Regions from separate parts of the Yersinia mollaretii ATCC 43969 genome, predicted to be linked through region 2. Evidence: predicted binding sites of a transcription regulator. Region 2 holds the regulator's gene; each other region holds the start of a gene.

Region 1 (4,878 bases), 220 kb from region 2:
GGTGGTTTTGCTTAAGCGCTCAATCACTGAGTCATCATCCAGCGCGTTTGTCAGGCTGGTAATCACTTGAATGTGCTCGTTATTACGCGCCGCGATACCAATCACCAAGCGGGCTACTTCATCCTCTTCATCACCAAAACGCACACCGTCAGGGTATTGGCAGAACACCACACCCGTTTTTAGCACGCGGTCTTTGGCTTCAATCGTCCCGTGAGGTACGGCGATAGATTCGCCCAGATAGGTGGAGGTCAGTTTTTCACGTTCCAACATCGCCTCAACATACTCTGGCTCGACATAACCGCCTTTTACCAACTGCTCACCCGCAAAGCGGATCGCTTGCTCTTTGGCCGTAGCATGTTGATTGAGGAAGATATTCTCTGCACCCAGCTTGAACAGGTTAGCTTCCCAAGCCTCGAAGCTATCATCCAGTGTTTCAATCACTTTCTGTGTGGTTGCCAAGCTCGCACTTGCCTCAACCAAACGTGTCGTCAGATTGGTATACAACTGGCTGTCGAGGAAGTTAGTCAGCGAGATATGCTGCGCCTGCGGTGCATGGCGCATCGCCCGCTCAGTCAAATCCCGGTGCGTGATCACCAGATCGACATCATCCGGCAGGTTGTTGATCGCGCAGTTAGTCACGGAGATGTGTTTCAGACCCGCGTCCTGCACTTTTTTACGCAATACACCGGCACCCATCGCACTGGAACCCATACCGGCATCACAGGCCACGATGATTTTACGCACGGTGCTTAAGTCGCCCGCCGCAGCAGCGGCATTCGCGGCTTGTGCACCTTTAGACTGCGCTTTCATGTCTTGCATACGACGAGTGGCGTCTTCCAGTGTGTCCTCTTCGTCGTCTTTCACTTTCGAGGTTTTCAGCAGGATAGCGGAGACCACGAAGGAGACCGCAAAGGCCGCAGCCACCGCAGCAATGTTGGCAAAGTAAGCACCTTTAGGTGTCATCGCCAATACCGCCAGAATAGAGCCAGGAGAAGCGGGTGATACCAGACCGCCGTTCAGCAGAGTCAGGGTAAACACGCCAGTCATACCGCCCAGAATCACCGCCAGCAATAAGCGTGGGTTCATCAGAACGTATGGGAAATAGATTTCGTGAATACCACCAAAGAAGTGGATGATCGCCGCGCCGCCAGCAGATTGCTTGGCGTTGCCTCGGCCGAAGAACATATAAGCCATCAACACACCCATACCTGGGCCTGGGTTCGCTTCGATCAGGAAGAAGATAGACTTACCCGTTTCCGTCGCCTGCTGGATACCCAGAGGTGAGAAGATACCGTGGTTAATCGCGTTATTCAGGAACAGGATTTTGGCCGGTTCGACGAAGACAGAGGTTAATGGCAGCAGGTTGTTCTGCACCATGATATGCACGCCAGCAGCCAATGCTTTAGACAGCACTTCTACCAGTGGGCCAATCGCCATGAAGGCCAGAAGCGCCAACAGCATACCGATGATACCGGCTGAGAAGTTGTTAACCAACATCTCAAAGCCGCTTTTGATCTTGCCTTCAACCCAGCGGTCAAAGTGTTTGATTGACCAGCCGCCCAGTGGGCCGACGATCATCGCGCCGAGGAACATTGGCATATCCGCACCAACGATAACCCCCATGGTGGTAATCGCACCCACCACACCACCACGATCGCCCCCCACCAAACGGCCACCGGTAAAACCGATCAGCAGTGGTAACAGGTAGGTGATCATCGGGCCGACCAGTTTGGCTAAAGTTTCATTGGGCAGCCAGCCGGTAGGAATGAACAGTGCGGTGATAATACCCCAGGCGATAAATGCGCCGATGTTGGGCATAACCATATTACTGAGGAATCGGCCAAAATTTTGAATTCTGACCTTTGCGTCCGGTGAAAACATAAAACACCCCTATTGGTACGCGCTAACAATAAGAGCGCGATATAATTGTTTTGTTGAGGCAGTTCTGCAAAACCCGCCGATGCTATCGGATACAAACACGCTGTATGCAAAACAAACTCTAGCACGCTCCTTTACCTACGCGTAGCTCGTGGGATTCATGTGATCAATATCACACTTACACCCCCATAACGGGGGGCTATTTGTTGACACTGATCACACTACTGAGCTGTAAGAAAGTCACGGCGGATAATTTTTAAGCTAAAAATGCGATAAATAGTGATATTCATCACATTTTGCGTGGGTGGATTTGTTTTGAAAATGTGATGTTAATCACAAGTTATTTTTGTTCGCAGAGAAGATATGTGACATTCACCTGCCCAATAACTTCCATGCGGGGGAGGTGCGTGGGGAGTGTGTAATAAAGCAACAGCGACAAATGGGGAAACTTCACATCAAAAATATCATCGGGTAACATCATAAAATACATGTTACCCAATAGTGGCTCAGTCACTTGATGAATTATAGTTTGCACGTTTCTTAGCTAAATAATTCACCGACTTGTAACTCAGTGGTCTCAAACAGAACCATTGCATTTTTTGACGATATTTCTGAGAAATTTTTAATCGTGTTAATCTTTAGCGTTTTTTTATTTTCCCGGTAATAATCTCCAGAAAGCTCCACCTCCCCATCTTTAGTATAACGCTTGATATCGGCAGGCACATTACCCCCAAATACAGTCACTGGAACCACGGCAGCTATAGGCTTTGAAATAGTTATCTTTTTAAAATCATGTTCAATATCCCTTTCTCTAGCTTGATTTTCTCTTTCTTTTAACTCAACTTTAATTTTATGTTCTTTTAGTTTTAATTTAATTTCCATTATGTAAGGGGAGTATGAGTTTTTCACCAAATAATTCTTTATGCTTGATATCGTGTCTTTGAAAGAAAATGATGGATTTTTTTCTAAATTTTCTCGAGCAGAATGAGATTGAGATGTAAAAAGCGAGCTTATATTTCTTTGGGTATGACATTTGATTACCGACATAATAACTAACACCTTTTTTTGATAAAAAAGAATTATATTTAAGCTTATTAGTCATTACTTTCATTAATCGATAAATGTACAGAAAGTGCCTAAAATACAGCTCCCTAGCCCTGCTTACTGCAAAAAAAAGCGATGGAGCCTATCTGGCATACTGCTCTGTCATCAAAATGATAACTGCCAGGCTCTCACCGCTACCGAACTCAGCTACATCCGCAATGATGTAGGACAAGCTGTTACTGCTATCCAAAAACACAAAATCAAATCACTGCATCACACTCATCACACTCTTCTGTGCCGCCATCATCGCCGGATACTTGGCGACCAAATTAGCCATCATGGTGTTATACAAGGCGGCTTGCTGTGGTGTCTGGAACTGAATGCCACCATTATTAAAGGTGACCTGCGCCCCCTGCTGTTGCAGGAAATCGCCAACTTGGGCCAAGTCTTGCACAAAAGCAGAGACCACCGGAATGGCTGGGATCAACACATTGGTGGGCTGAGTCACAATGTTCTCAAAGGCTTTATTGAATACCGCCTTCAAATCATCAGGCTGTTTCAACGCGGCAACAGCACTATCGGCCTGTGTTTTGGCGGTGCGAATCTGCTGTACTAACAGATTCAAAGCCCCCGCAGACTGCTGTAGTGCATCGCGCTTATTCAAATAATCCTGCGCCACACGAATCTCATTGATTTGGGCGATAGCCGGCGTCAAGCTGGCATCCACAGATTTAGTGAGTTGCTGCGAAAAAGTGACTAGAATCGCGTAATCGCTGACATAAGGGCCAAATTTCTGCTTTTGATCTTCACTCAGTGTCGGCAGCTTCATCCCGCTACGCATTACCGTGTTTTGCAGATAATCAATAAACGCCTTACGTTGTTCAGGCTCTTTATCCCCGCAGGCAGTCAGTTGAAACACCACCAACAGTGCCAAAAATGGCGCTAACCAACGCGAATATCGGGTCGTATTCAATGCAAAAGTCATGTGAAACTACTCCTATGTAAGAATATACCCAAAATAATTCGAGTTGCAGGAAGGCGGCAAGTGAGGTCATCCCGATGAGTTGACACCAGGTCAATGATTCGGGTTATCGAACGCAGCCAACGCACATGCAGCTTGAAGTATGACGGGTATAGCCTAAGGGGAGCGATATACGCTCCCCTGTGACGAGCCAAGTACAAGATTTACTGCAACAACGAAATATCAGCAACCTGCAAGAACAGCTCGCGTAATTTGCTGAGCAGTGTCAGTCGGTTAACGCGAACCGCATCGTCTTCCGCCATCACCATCACGCTGTCGAAGAACTCATCGACGGTTTCCCGCAATGCGGCCAGTTCAACCAGCGCTTCCTGATATTGACCCGCGGCAAAGACCGGTTCCAGCTTATCGCGCAAGACCACTAAATGAGTAGCCAGTTTCAGCTCTGCCGGCTCTTTGAGCACCGAAGCATGAACATGGTCATTCAGGGTATCTGTCGATTTCGCCAGAATATTCGACACACGTTTGTTCGCGGCGGCCAGTGTCGCGGCAGCATCGAGTGTGCGGAAATAGGTTACCGCTTTCACCCGGGCATCAAAATCAGCCGGGCGGGTTGGACGGCGCGCCAACACCGCCTGAATGGTATCAACGCTATGACCTTCATCCTGATACCAAGCGCGGAAGCGACCCAGCATGAACTCAATCACTTCATCGACCACTTTGGTGTTGGTCAGTTTACTGCCGTACAGACGCACAGCCTCTTCAGTCAGAGTTTGCAGGTCCAGCGGCAAGTTTTTCTCGACGATAATCCGCAGCACACCTAAGGCCGCACGGCGCAGCGCGAATGGGTCTTTATCGCCTTTCGGGTGTTGACCGATACCGAAGATACCCGCCAGCGTGTCCATTTTATCGGCAATCGCCAGCGCACAGGCCACCGGATTAGACGGTAAATCATCGCCCGCAAAACGGGGTTGGTA
Region 2 (4,878 bases):
GCGAACCGCATGGAGCAAGGTTTTTCGCGGGTCTATCAGCACTATTTGCTGGGGCAGCTAAAATTAAACGCCACCCGTAAGCTGTTGCGTTACCCCGACAGCCTGCCACTGGCACTTTCGCAGTTGAGGGCGTTGCGCCGAGTCAGAGATTTCGATGAAGCCATAACCGCTAAAATACATGGCTTTAATGGTGCGCTGGACTATTATCGCCGATGTAGCGCCCTGCCGTTATTACCGCAGATTAAGATTCCACTGCTGATCATTCATGCCAAAGATGACCCCTTTATGACGGCTGAAGTCATTCCCAACCTCAATACATTGCCGAGCAATATTGATTATCAGTTAACCGAGCATGGCGGCCACGTCGGTTTTGTCGGCGGTTCACTGAAACACCCACAAATGTGGCTGGAACAACGTATTCCCGCCTGGCTTTCCCCCTATCTGGAGCAACAGTAATGATCATTCCTTGGCAACACGTCGACAGTGAAACGCTGGATAATCTGCTGGAAGCCTTCGTGCTGCGCGAGGGCACGGATTATGGCGAACATGAGCGCTCGCTGGCACAAAAAGTCGAGGATGTCCGCCGCCAGTTGGTGAGCGGTGATGCCGTTTTAGTCTGGTCGGAGTTACATGAAACTATCAATATTATGCCTCGGGGTTCATTCCGCGCCGATGCAGAAGAGCAGCCTTAATTCTCCTCTTGTCGCAAGAACATTTGATGAAAATCAAGGTGACAAGCTGAACACTTTGCCTTAAAAATAATCCGTATCGATTAACGAAAACAGGCCAATGCCGCCCCGGCCACTGAGAGACCCACTCCATGGAGTTACAGCTAATATGTCAACTAAACATCCGGTTATAGCCGTTACCGGCTCAAGTGGCGCAGGGACGACGACCACCAGTCTGGCATTCCGCAAAATATTTCAGCAGTTGAATATTCGCGCAGCAGAAATTGAAGGTGATAGCTTCCATCGCTATACCCGCCCCGAAATGGATGCCGCCATCCGTAAGGCGCGGGATCAAGGTAGACATATCAGCTATTTTGGCCCAGAAGCCAATGACTTTGGTCAGTTGGAGCAGAGTGCGTCGGAGTATGGCAAGCATGGCACGGGGCGCTCACGTAAGTACTTACACACTTATGATGAGGCGGTGCCTTATAACCAGATTCCGGGGACATTCACCCCGTGGGAGTCACTGCCAGAGCCTACCGATGTGCTGTTTTATGAGGGGCTGCACGGCGGTGTCGTGACCGAGCATCATGATGTGGCAAAGCATGTCGATTTATTGGTCGGCGTAGTGCCTATTGTCAATCTGGAGTGGATTCAAAAACTGGTGCGCGATACCGGCGAGCGCGGCCACTCCCGTGAAGCAGTGATGGACTCCGTGGTGCGATCTATGGACGATTATATTAACTACATTACGCCACAGTTTTCTCGCACCCATATTAACTTCCAGCGTGTGCCGACCGTCGATACTTCCAACCCCTTTGCGGCGAAAGCCATTCCCTCGCTGGATGAAAGTTTTGTTGTCATTCATTTCCGGGGTTTGGATCAGATCGACTTCCCCTACTTGCTGGCCATGCTGCAAGGGTCATTTATCTCCAATATCAACACATTGGTGGTGCCGGGTGGGAAGATGGGACTGGCGATGGAGCTGATTATGGCACCGCTAGTGCAGCAGTTATTGGAAGGGAAGAAGATCGGATAATCTCCTTCTTTCTTGGCATGGCAGCGGTCACGCCCCCGAATCACTGACGACAAGTTAGTGATTCGGGTGAGCGAACCTAGCTAACAACCCTGCAGCTTCAAGCACGAAGGGTTTAGGCGATTTCGCGGATTTCAAAACTATGAGTGATGGTCGCGGCTTTCCCTAACATCAGGGAAACTGAGCAATACTTCTCTGCGGATAACTCAACGGCACGCTCAACAATCTTGTCGGTGAGGCCCTTGCCGCTGACGATAAAATGCAAATTGATTTGCGTAAACAGGCGCGGTGCTTCTTCCCGGCGCTGAGAGGTTAAGGTGACCTCGCAATCGCGCACGTCGTTACGCCCTTTTTGCAGAATCGACACCACATCAATCGCGCTACAGCCACCCGCTGACATTAACAACATCTCCATTGGGCTAGGTGCTTTGTCGCCAGCATTTCCATCCATCAAAACTTGATGTCCTGACGCCGATTCACCCAAAAATGTCAGCCCCTCAACCCACTTTACACGTGCCTGCATAACACTCACTCCCAGTTAAATTTCCTGATCCAGACTACCCTTTCATTTAGAAACTGGCAATGTAACCCGATGTTCATCATGCTGAAGCGATACAACACAAGACACTGACCTCATCCTGTGCTACAAACAGAACCGAAAGTGTTGTTTCTAGAATTAAATAGGGTAGTGATCAATACTCAGTGAAGGGTTTCTATCCGGTACGTATATTGGCTATACCTTTCGGCAGTTGAGCAAATTAATATGCTATACCCAATAGATTCCAAAAAATGTCGGGTATAAAGAAAGTGTATTTTATAAGCACGCCGTACAGGGAACTCTGAGCCCTGTTAAGTTAGGCAGCGATAACAACAGAGGATAACAGCGAATGGTTCTCGGCAAGCCACAAACAGACCCGACTCTCGAATGGTTCCTGTCTCATTGCCATATCCACAAATATCCATCGAAAAGTACGCTAATTCACCAAGGTGAAAAGGCCGAAACGCTTTACTACATCGTGAAAGGCTCCGTTGCGGTGCTGATCAAAGATGAAGAAGGTAAAGAGATGATTCTCTCCTATTTAAACCAAGGGGATTTCATCGGCGAGCTTGGATTATTTGAAGAAGGCCAAGAACGTAGTGCCTGGGTTAGAGCAAAAACCGCCTGTGAAGTGGCTGAAATTTCTTACAAAAAATTCCGTCAGTTGATTCAGGTAAATCCAGATATCTTGATGCGCCTGTCTTCACAAATGGCGAACCGCCTTCAGATTACATCCGAGAAAGTGGGTAACCTCGCTTTCCTTGATGTCACTGGGCACATTGCACAAACGCTGCTTAATCTGGCAAAACAGCCTGATGCCATGACCCACCCAGATGGGATGCAGATTAAAATTACACGCCAGGAAATTGGTCAAATAGTGGGTTGCTCCCGCGAAACTGTGGGGCGGATACTCAAAATGCTGGAAGATCAAAATCTGATCTCCGCACACGGTAAAACGATTGTCGTTTACGGCACCCGTTAATTCCCTATAAACCGGTGCCGATACCCTCGGCATCGGTTTTCTCAATCTTTTGTGATCAATAAATTTCTGGGGCCTACATGAAGTGGCAACGGGTTATTTATCATCCTGAAGTAAACTACGCATTACGCCAAACATTGGTTCTCTGCCTTCCAGCCGCCTTGGGATTTGTCATAGGCGAGCTGCGACTTGGGCTGATGTTCTCCCTGATACCCGCGTGTTGCAATATTGCCTCGCTGGATACCCCACACCAACACTTCTTCCGACGGCTGATTATCGGTGGTGCGCTCTTTACACTGAGCAGTTTCCTGACCCAACAGCTGTTGCTGTGGCACATTCCCCTGCCGTGGATCATGCTCGGATTGGCACTGGTACTGGGTGTCAATGGCGCGATCAGCCCCCTCCATGGCCGCTTATTGCCTGCCGCGTTAATCGCCGCAATATTCAGCCTCAGCATGGTTGGCCGTGCACCTATCTGGCAAGCCCCCCTGTTGTGCGCCGTGGGGACACTCTGGTATGGCGTATTTAACTGGCTATGGTTCCGGTTATGCAAAGACCAGCCGATCCGCGAGCCCTTAAGTCAGCTCTATCATTTGCTGGCGGATTATTACGACACCAAATACACCCTATTCTCCCAGCATCTGCCGCCCGAAAAGAGTCTCCCCCCACTGCTCGATCGTCAACAGGGGATAATGGATAAGATTAATCAGCTTTATCAACAATTTAACTTAATCAATAATGCCACTAAAAAAGAGCAAAAGCGGCTACTGGGGCTGTTTCAGATGGCGCTCGACCTGCAAGAGCACATTACTGCGGCGCTGAATCAGCCGGAGAAAGTGCAAGAGTTGATGGAGCAGGGCCAATTCGAGGAGGTCATTCGCCGCAATACTCAGGTTATCTCGGCTCAGATACGCGTTATTGCCGATGATATTCTCTACCACCACCATGCTAAGACCAATTTTACCGCAGGTGATGCACTGATTGAGCTGGAAGAGATCGCCCAGCAGCACCCCGATAATCCTGTCGCGCAGTTTAGCTACTACCATGTCAGCCATATTGCCCAGTTGCTGAGCAACCGACGCCCGCTGTATGACCGCGAGTTGATGTCTAGTCAGCAACAGCAGCCGCTTTGGCCCGCCTTTGTCAGCTATCTGTCGTTTAACTCTGGAGCACTGCGCGATGCGGCACGACTGGGGGTGACGCTGGCCGCTGGCAGCTATATTGGGGCTTTGATGCAACTGCCAAAACCTTATTGGATCTTGCTCACCGTGATGCTGGTGACGCAAAACGGCTATAACGCCACCAAGGTGCGCATCCATCACCGCGCCCTTGGGACACTGTTCGGGCTAGTGTTGGCGGCGGGTTTGCTGCATTTGCAGATGCCAGAAGGGGCCACGCTGGGCATTATGTTGCTCATCACTCTGGCCTCCTATCTGGTTCAGCGCAAAAACTACGGGCTGGCGGTGATCGGCAGAACCATCACTGCGGTGTATATCTTGCAGCTATTAACCGGCGATGGCGCTGACTTTTTAGTGCCGCGTCTGCTGGATACCTTAATCGGCTGTGCACTGGCCTTTGCCAGCGCCTTGTGGTTATGGCCACAGTGGCAAAGCGGTTTGCTGCGTAAAAATGCGCATCAGGCGCTGGGGGCTTACCA
Region 3 (4,878 bases), 830 kb from region 2:
GGTCAACTTCATCTTTCGCCCACTGATAAAGTATGTGTGCTTTTTCAGCCGAGCCATTGGCTTTCACTACCTGCTCAGTAAATAGCGCGGGGCTTTCTGCCACCACATCGAAAGCGGTATTAAATTCTGGAATATTCAGAGCCTTAATTTCATTTTCGAATTGTGTCTCAATTAACACCGAGTGACTGTTTGTATTTGGCATATAATACCTCTATATGATTAGATTATGGAGATGCTGATAATAGAACTCACTTGAGTGCTATATGGGTATCATGACATGTGATTAACTTATCACTCTCTCCTCCTGCCACAAAAGGCGAGAGTTTTTCTGTATATGCTGAATAAATAATTTCTTACTAATAACTGAGCTTTTAAAATATAAGTAATAATTTATGTCGAGATTAATATCTTTATCGAAGCTGATGTTTGATACGTGGTGTGACTCTTTTCTTAAATTAAAATCATCCGAAGTAATGGAGATTCCCGCCCCTTTTTCAATCAAATTATAGCGAACACGTTGATCATCTATATGTAATATTTTTTCTCTGTACCCTTGCTGTTTCATATGTTCTAGATATTGTTTAAAGCTGCATGATGCGGAAAACATGTTACTTTGTAAAAAAGGGAGCTGTTTTAAGTATTCATACTTATCGGGCAATTCATCTAAATGTGAGGCATATAACAAAATGGCTTTGCAATGAGTGACTAATTTCACGTCTAAATCACAATCTTTTATCTCTTTGGTGCTTAGGATTGTATCTAGTTGATTTATATCATTTATGTTTTCTTGTAGTTCAATATTGCAATTGTTCAAAGCTAAAAAGTAATCACATATAAAACCTGCATACTCAGATTTTAACTGATGAGTCCCGATATTAATGGTGCCACTTTTTTCTCTTTTGTAGGCGGTACTCAGTTCGGTTAAACGTGTGTATGTGGGGATAATATCCTTATAAAAATTACTGCCTTTTTCTGTTAATTTAAGCCCAGTTGTTGTGCGGGTAAATAGTTTGAAACCCAGTTCGTCCTCAAGTATTTTTATACTCCTGCTCATCGGCGGCGGAGTTGAGAATAATTTAACGGCCGCATTGGTTAGCGAGCCTTCTTGAACCGTGGTAATAAATACGAGCAAGTTTTTTGATATAAACATATGCACCACTTTTTGGTTATCAAATGCGCTATATGCAATCTGAAATATATAGGACTCTATGCGCCGTCGTCTATTCCATATATTAGAATGATTGCGTCTTGTTTGGTCAATTTGTGGGAAATCGGTGATTGCTAAGGGTAGGGTTGGAATTAGGAGTTTTCTTATTATTGGTGATTTATATTAGAGAAAGTTCTTATTTTTTAAAGACAGTTTTTGTCTTGATTGGAAACCGATTTCCGTCGGATTGTTATTAGGCTTCTTGATCAATAAAAGCCTAATGATAGGTTAGCGATAGCCCTGATATACCTCAGCGACGCGTTTAAAATATTCGGTGAGATAATCGATACAGACTTGAACCTTGAGTGGCATTTTGTCTTTTTCGGTATAGAGCGCGTATACCGGGCGCGGATCAGAGTGGTATTTCTTGAACAGCACTTCCACTTCGCCGCGTTTAATCTCCTCTATCACCCACATTAATGGTGCATAGGCGATACCTGCGCCCGCTTTAAGCCAGCGGATCATGGTTTGTGAGTCATTGGTGACAAAGCGGCCTTGCGGCGATATTTGTGTGGTGATGCCCTCTGGTGCGATCAGCTCGAAATTACTGTCTGGCCTGACACTGTATTCCAGCCAAGAGAAGTTGATCATATCACTCGGTTTTTCGGGGGTGCCATGTTGCAGCAAATAGCTTTTAGCGGCACAGACCACCATCGGCATTGAGCCGAGACGGCGGGAAAATAGCCCCGAATCTTGCAACGCCCCCACCCGAATCACCACATCCAAACCATCGGCGATCAGATCCGGTGCCGGAATGCCGGTGACTAAATTCACGGAGAGGCCGGGATACTCTTTCAACATATCTGCGGTCATGGTCGCCAGCACATTTTGTGCCATGGTGGATGAGCAGCCGATTCGCAAGGTGCCAGTGGGCGTATTGTTAAAGGCGTATAGCTGCTCATGCACCTCTTGCACCTCCTGCAACATGCGCCGACAGCCTTGATAATAGATTCGGCCCGCTTCGGTCAGGCCAATGCGGCGGGTGCTGCGGTTCAGCAGCTTAACATTCAGTTCGGTTTCCAGCTTTGATACGGTCTGGCTGATCGACGACACACTCATCTCCAACTGCCGTGCGGCGGCAGTAAAAGATCCACACTCAACGACTCTGGCAAATACAGACATCCTTTTTAATCTTTCCATTTTTTTGCCCTATCTGGTTTGTTCATGCTGTCTGAAGGGTTCATTCTGCATTGATTGTTAACTCTAGCTTAAAAGTGATTTAGATCACACATTGTAGATAAGTTGATAATAAGCAGGCTAATATACTGCTGTCGGGAGAATAGTCTGATGTTTGAAAAAACGTGATATTCGAACACGAAAAGTTTGAAAGCTACGTAGTCGCGGTGTTTCCTCACCTTGCCCCAGTTGCCGTCATACTGATTATCCAAGTTTACCCTATAAGTTAATTTTAGGGCTGCGGCTTTTGGCCGTGGTTGGATGAGTTTACCGCGATGTCTTATTATTAACTCAGCCTGTTTTACCGACATTGAATAGTTTCACTGACATTGATTAGTTTCACCGGCATTGAATAACAGAAAGGATTTACAGAATGGGTTTGCTTCCGGTGATGGTGATTTTCGGCCTCTCTTTCCCGCCGATCTTTCTTGAGCTGCTTCTCTCGCTGGCACTTTTTTTTGTCGTGCGTCGTGTGCTGCAACCAACGGGTATTTATGAGTTTGTCTGGCACCCAGCACTCTTTAATACTGCGCTGTATTGCTGCCTTTTTTACTTAATTTCCCGTCTCTCATCTTGAGGTTGCCGTGAGTACTTTTTCATTAAAAATCATCCGTGTCGGCATCACCTTACTGGTGGTTTTACTGGCGATTATTGCTGTTTTTAAAGTGTGGTCTTTTTACACTGAATCACCGTGGACCCGTGATGCTAAATTTACCGCCGATGTGGTGGCAATTGCCCCAGATGTCAGCGGTTTGATCACGGATGTCCCGGTGAAAGACAACCAACTGGTGCAGAAAGGCCAAATCTTATTTGTGATTGACCAACCCCGCTATCAGCAGGCACTGGCCGAAGCGGAAGCGGATGTCGCCTACTATCAAACGCTGGCTGCTGAGAAGCAGCGCGAATCCGGCAGACGGCAACGGCTGGGGGTTCAAGCGCTGTCACAAGAGGAGATCGACCAATCCAGCAATGTGCTGCAAACCGTGAAACATCAACTGGCAAAAGCCATTGCAGTGCGTGATTTAGCTAAGCTTGATCTGGAGCGCACCACGGTGCGAGCGCCTGCACAGGGCTGGGTGACTAATCTGAATGTCCATGCGGGGGAGTTTATTAACCGAGGCGCGACGGCGGTCGCCTTGGTGAAAAAAGACACTTTCTATCTTTTGGCCTATCTGGAAGAGACGAAGTTAGAAGGGGTGAAACCGGGCTATCGAGCGGAAATTACCCCGCTGGGCAGCAACCGCATTCTGCATGGCACTGTTGATAGTATCTCCGCTGGGGTGACCAATAGCAGTAGCAGTGTCGATAGCAAAGGGCTGGCGACCATCGATAACAATTTGGAATGGGTGCGTCTGGCGCAACGCGTGCCCGTGAAGATTCGTCTGGACAGCGAAGATCAGCAGCATCCCTACCCCGCAGGCACCACCGCGACAGTCGTGATCACGGGAGCGAGTGATCGTGACCCCAATCAGGCATCGCCGATGATCAAGTTGATGCATCGCCTGCGCGAGTTTGGCTAAGATGACCAGCCCGACTTTTATCCGTCTGCGCTTTGCCTTTAAGCTGAGTTTCGCCATTGTGGCGGCACTGTTTCTGGGCTTTCATTTGCAGTTGGAAACGCCGCGCTGGTCGGTGCTGACCGCCGCGATTGTCGCCGCTGGCCCTGCTTTTGCTGCGGGTGGTGAGCCATTCTCTGGCGCGATTCGTCACCGTGGCTGGCTGCGCATTATCGGCACATTTATCGGCTGTATTGGTGGTTTGGTTATTATCGTGCTGACCATCAGAGCGCCAGTCTTAACCCTGATGCTGTGCTGCCTGTGGGCGGGGGTGTGCACTTGGATCTCATCACTGGTGCGGGTCGAAAACTCCTATGCGTTTGGTCTGGCCGGTTATACCGCGCTGATCATTATTGTCACCACCGGTGAGACACCCCTGTTGACGCCGCAGTTTGCCGTCGAGCGCTGTAGTGAAATTGTGCTGGGGATCGTCTGTGCCGTGATGGCGGATCTGCTCTTCTCCCCGCGATCGATTAAGCAGGATATTGATCGGCTGGTGGATAAGGTTTTGGTGGATCAATATAAGCTGTTGCAGCTCTGTATTCGTCCAGCGGAAAAAACGGAAATCGATCGTGCGTGGAATGATTTGGTCAAAAATACCACTGCGCTCAATGGGATGCGCAGCTATCTGATGATGGAGTCCTCCCGCTGGCAGCGCTGTAACCGCCGTTTGCGGGTCTTGCACACCGAGTCACTGGCGCTGATTACCCAAGCATGTGAAAGCTATCTGGTACTGGTGAACCACCCCGATACTTTCACCCCTGAGCTGAAAGCGATGCTGAGCGAACCGGCATCAACACCCGCCGAGATTCGCCAGCGAATGAAGAAACTGCGCCAGTTTATTGGTGCCAGCCACAGTGAAGCGATTCCCCATACCATCAGTAGTTGGGTCGGTGCCGCGACCCGCTATCTATTGCTCTCCAAAGGCATCCACACCAA

The links. The regulator CRP, encoded in region 2, controls carbon source genes, mostly activating them, when cyclic AMP is high. The targets are predictions, from matches to a motif close to ATGTGANNNNNNTCACAT.
Region 1: the regulator CRP is predicted to act here: its motif matches at 2,039-2,056, upstream of HRD69_RS05785 (PTS mannitol transporter subunit IICBA).
Region 3: the regulator CRP is predicted to act here: its motif matches at 2,420-2,437, upstream of aaeR (HTH-type transcriptional activator AaeR).

The regions. Positions count from the first base shown of each region.
Region 1 is NZ_CP054043.1:1,319,528-1,324,405, reverse strand. It holds gene HRD69_RS05785 (PTS mannitol transporter subunit IICBA) at 1-1,881, opposite strand, end outside; gene HRD69_RS05780 (hypothetical protein) at 2,419-2,925, opposite strand; gene HRD69_RS05775 (DUF3053 domain-containing protein) at 3,188-3,907, opposite strand; gene glyS (glycine--tRNA ligase subunit beta) at 4,108-4,878, opposite strand, start outside.
Region 2 is NZ_CP054043.1:1,536,880-1,541,757, reverse strand. It holds gene HRD69_RS06725 (hydrolase) at 1-456, shown strand, start outside; gene HRD69_RS06720 (YheU family protein) at 456-692, shown strand; gene HRD69_RS06715 (phosphoribulokinase) at 838-1,707, shown strand; gene HRD69_RS06710 (OsmC family protein) at 1,820-2,227, opposite strand; gene crp (cAMP-activated global transcriptional regulator CRP) at 2,592-3,224, shown strand; gene HRD69_RS06700 (YccS/YhfK family putative transporter) at 3,302-4,878, shown strand, end outside.
Region 3 is NZ_CP054043.1:711,767-716,644, reverse strand. It holds gene HRD69_RS20550 (hypothetical protein) at 1-202, opposite strand, end outside; gene HRD69_RS03160 (LysR family transcriptional regulator) at 284-1,150, opposite strand; gene aaeR (HTH-type transcriptional activator AaeR) at 1,436-2,347, opposite strand; gene aaeX (p-hydroxybenzoic acid efflux pump operon protein AaeX) at 2,757-2,960, shown strand; gene aaeA (p-hydroxybenzoic acid efflux pump subunit AaeA) at 2,968-3,903, shown strand; gene aaeB (p-hydroxybenzoic acid efflux pump subunit AaeB) at 3,905-4,878, shown strand, end outside.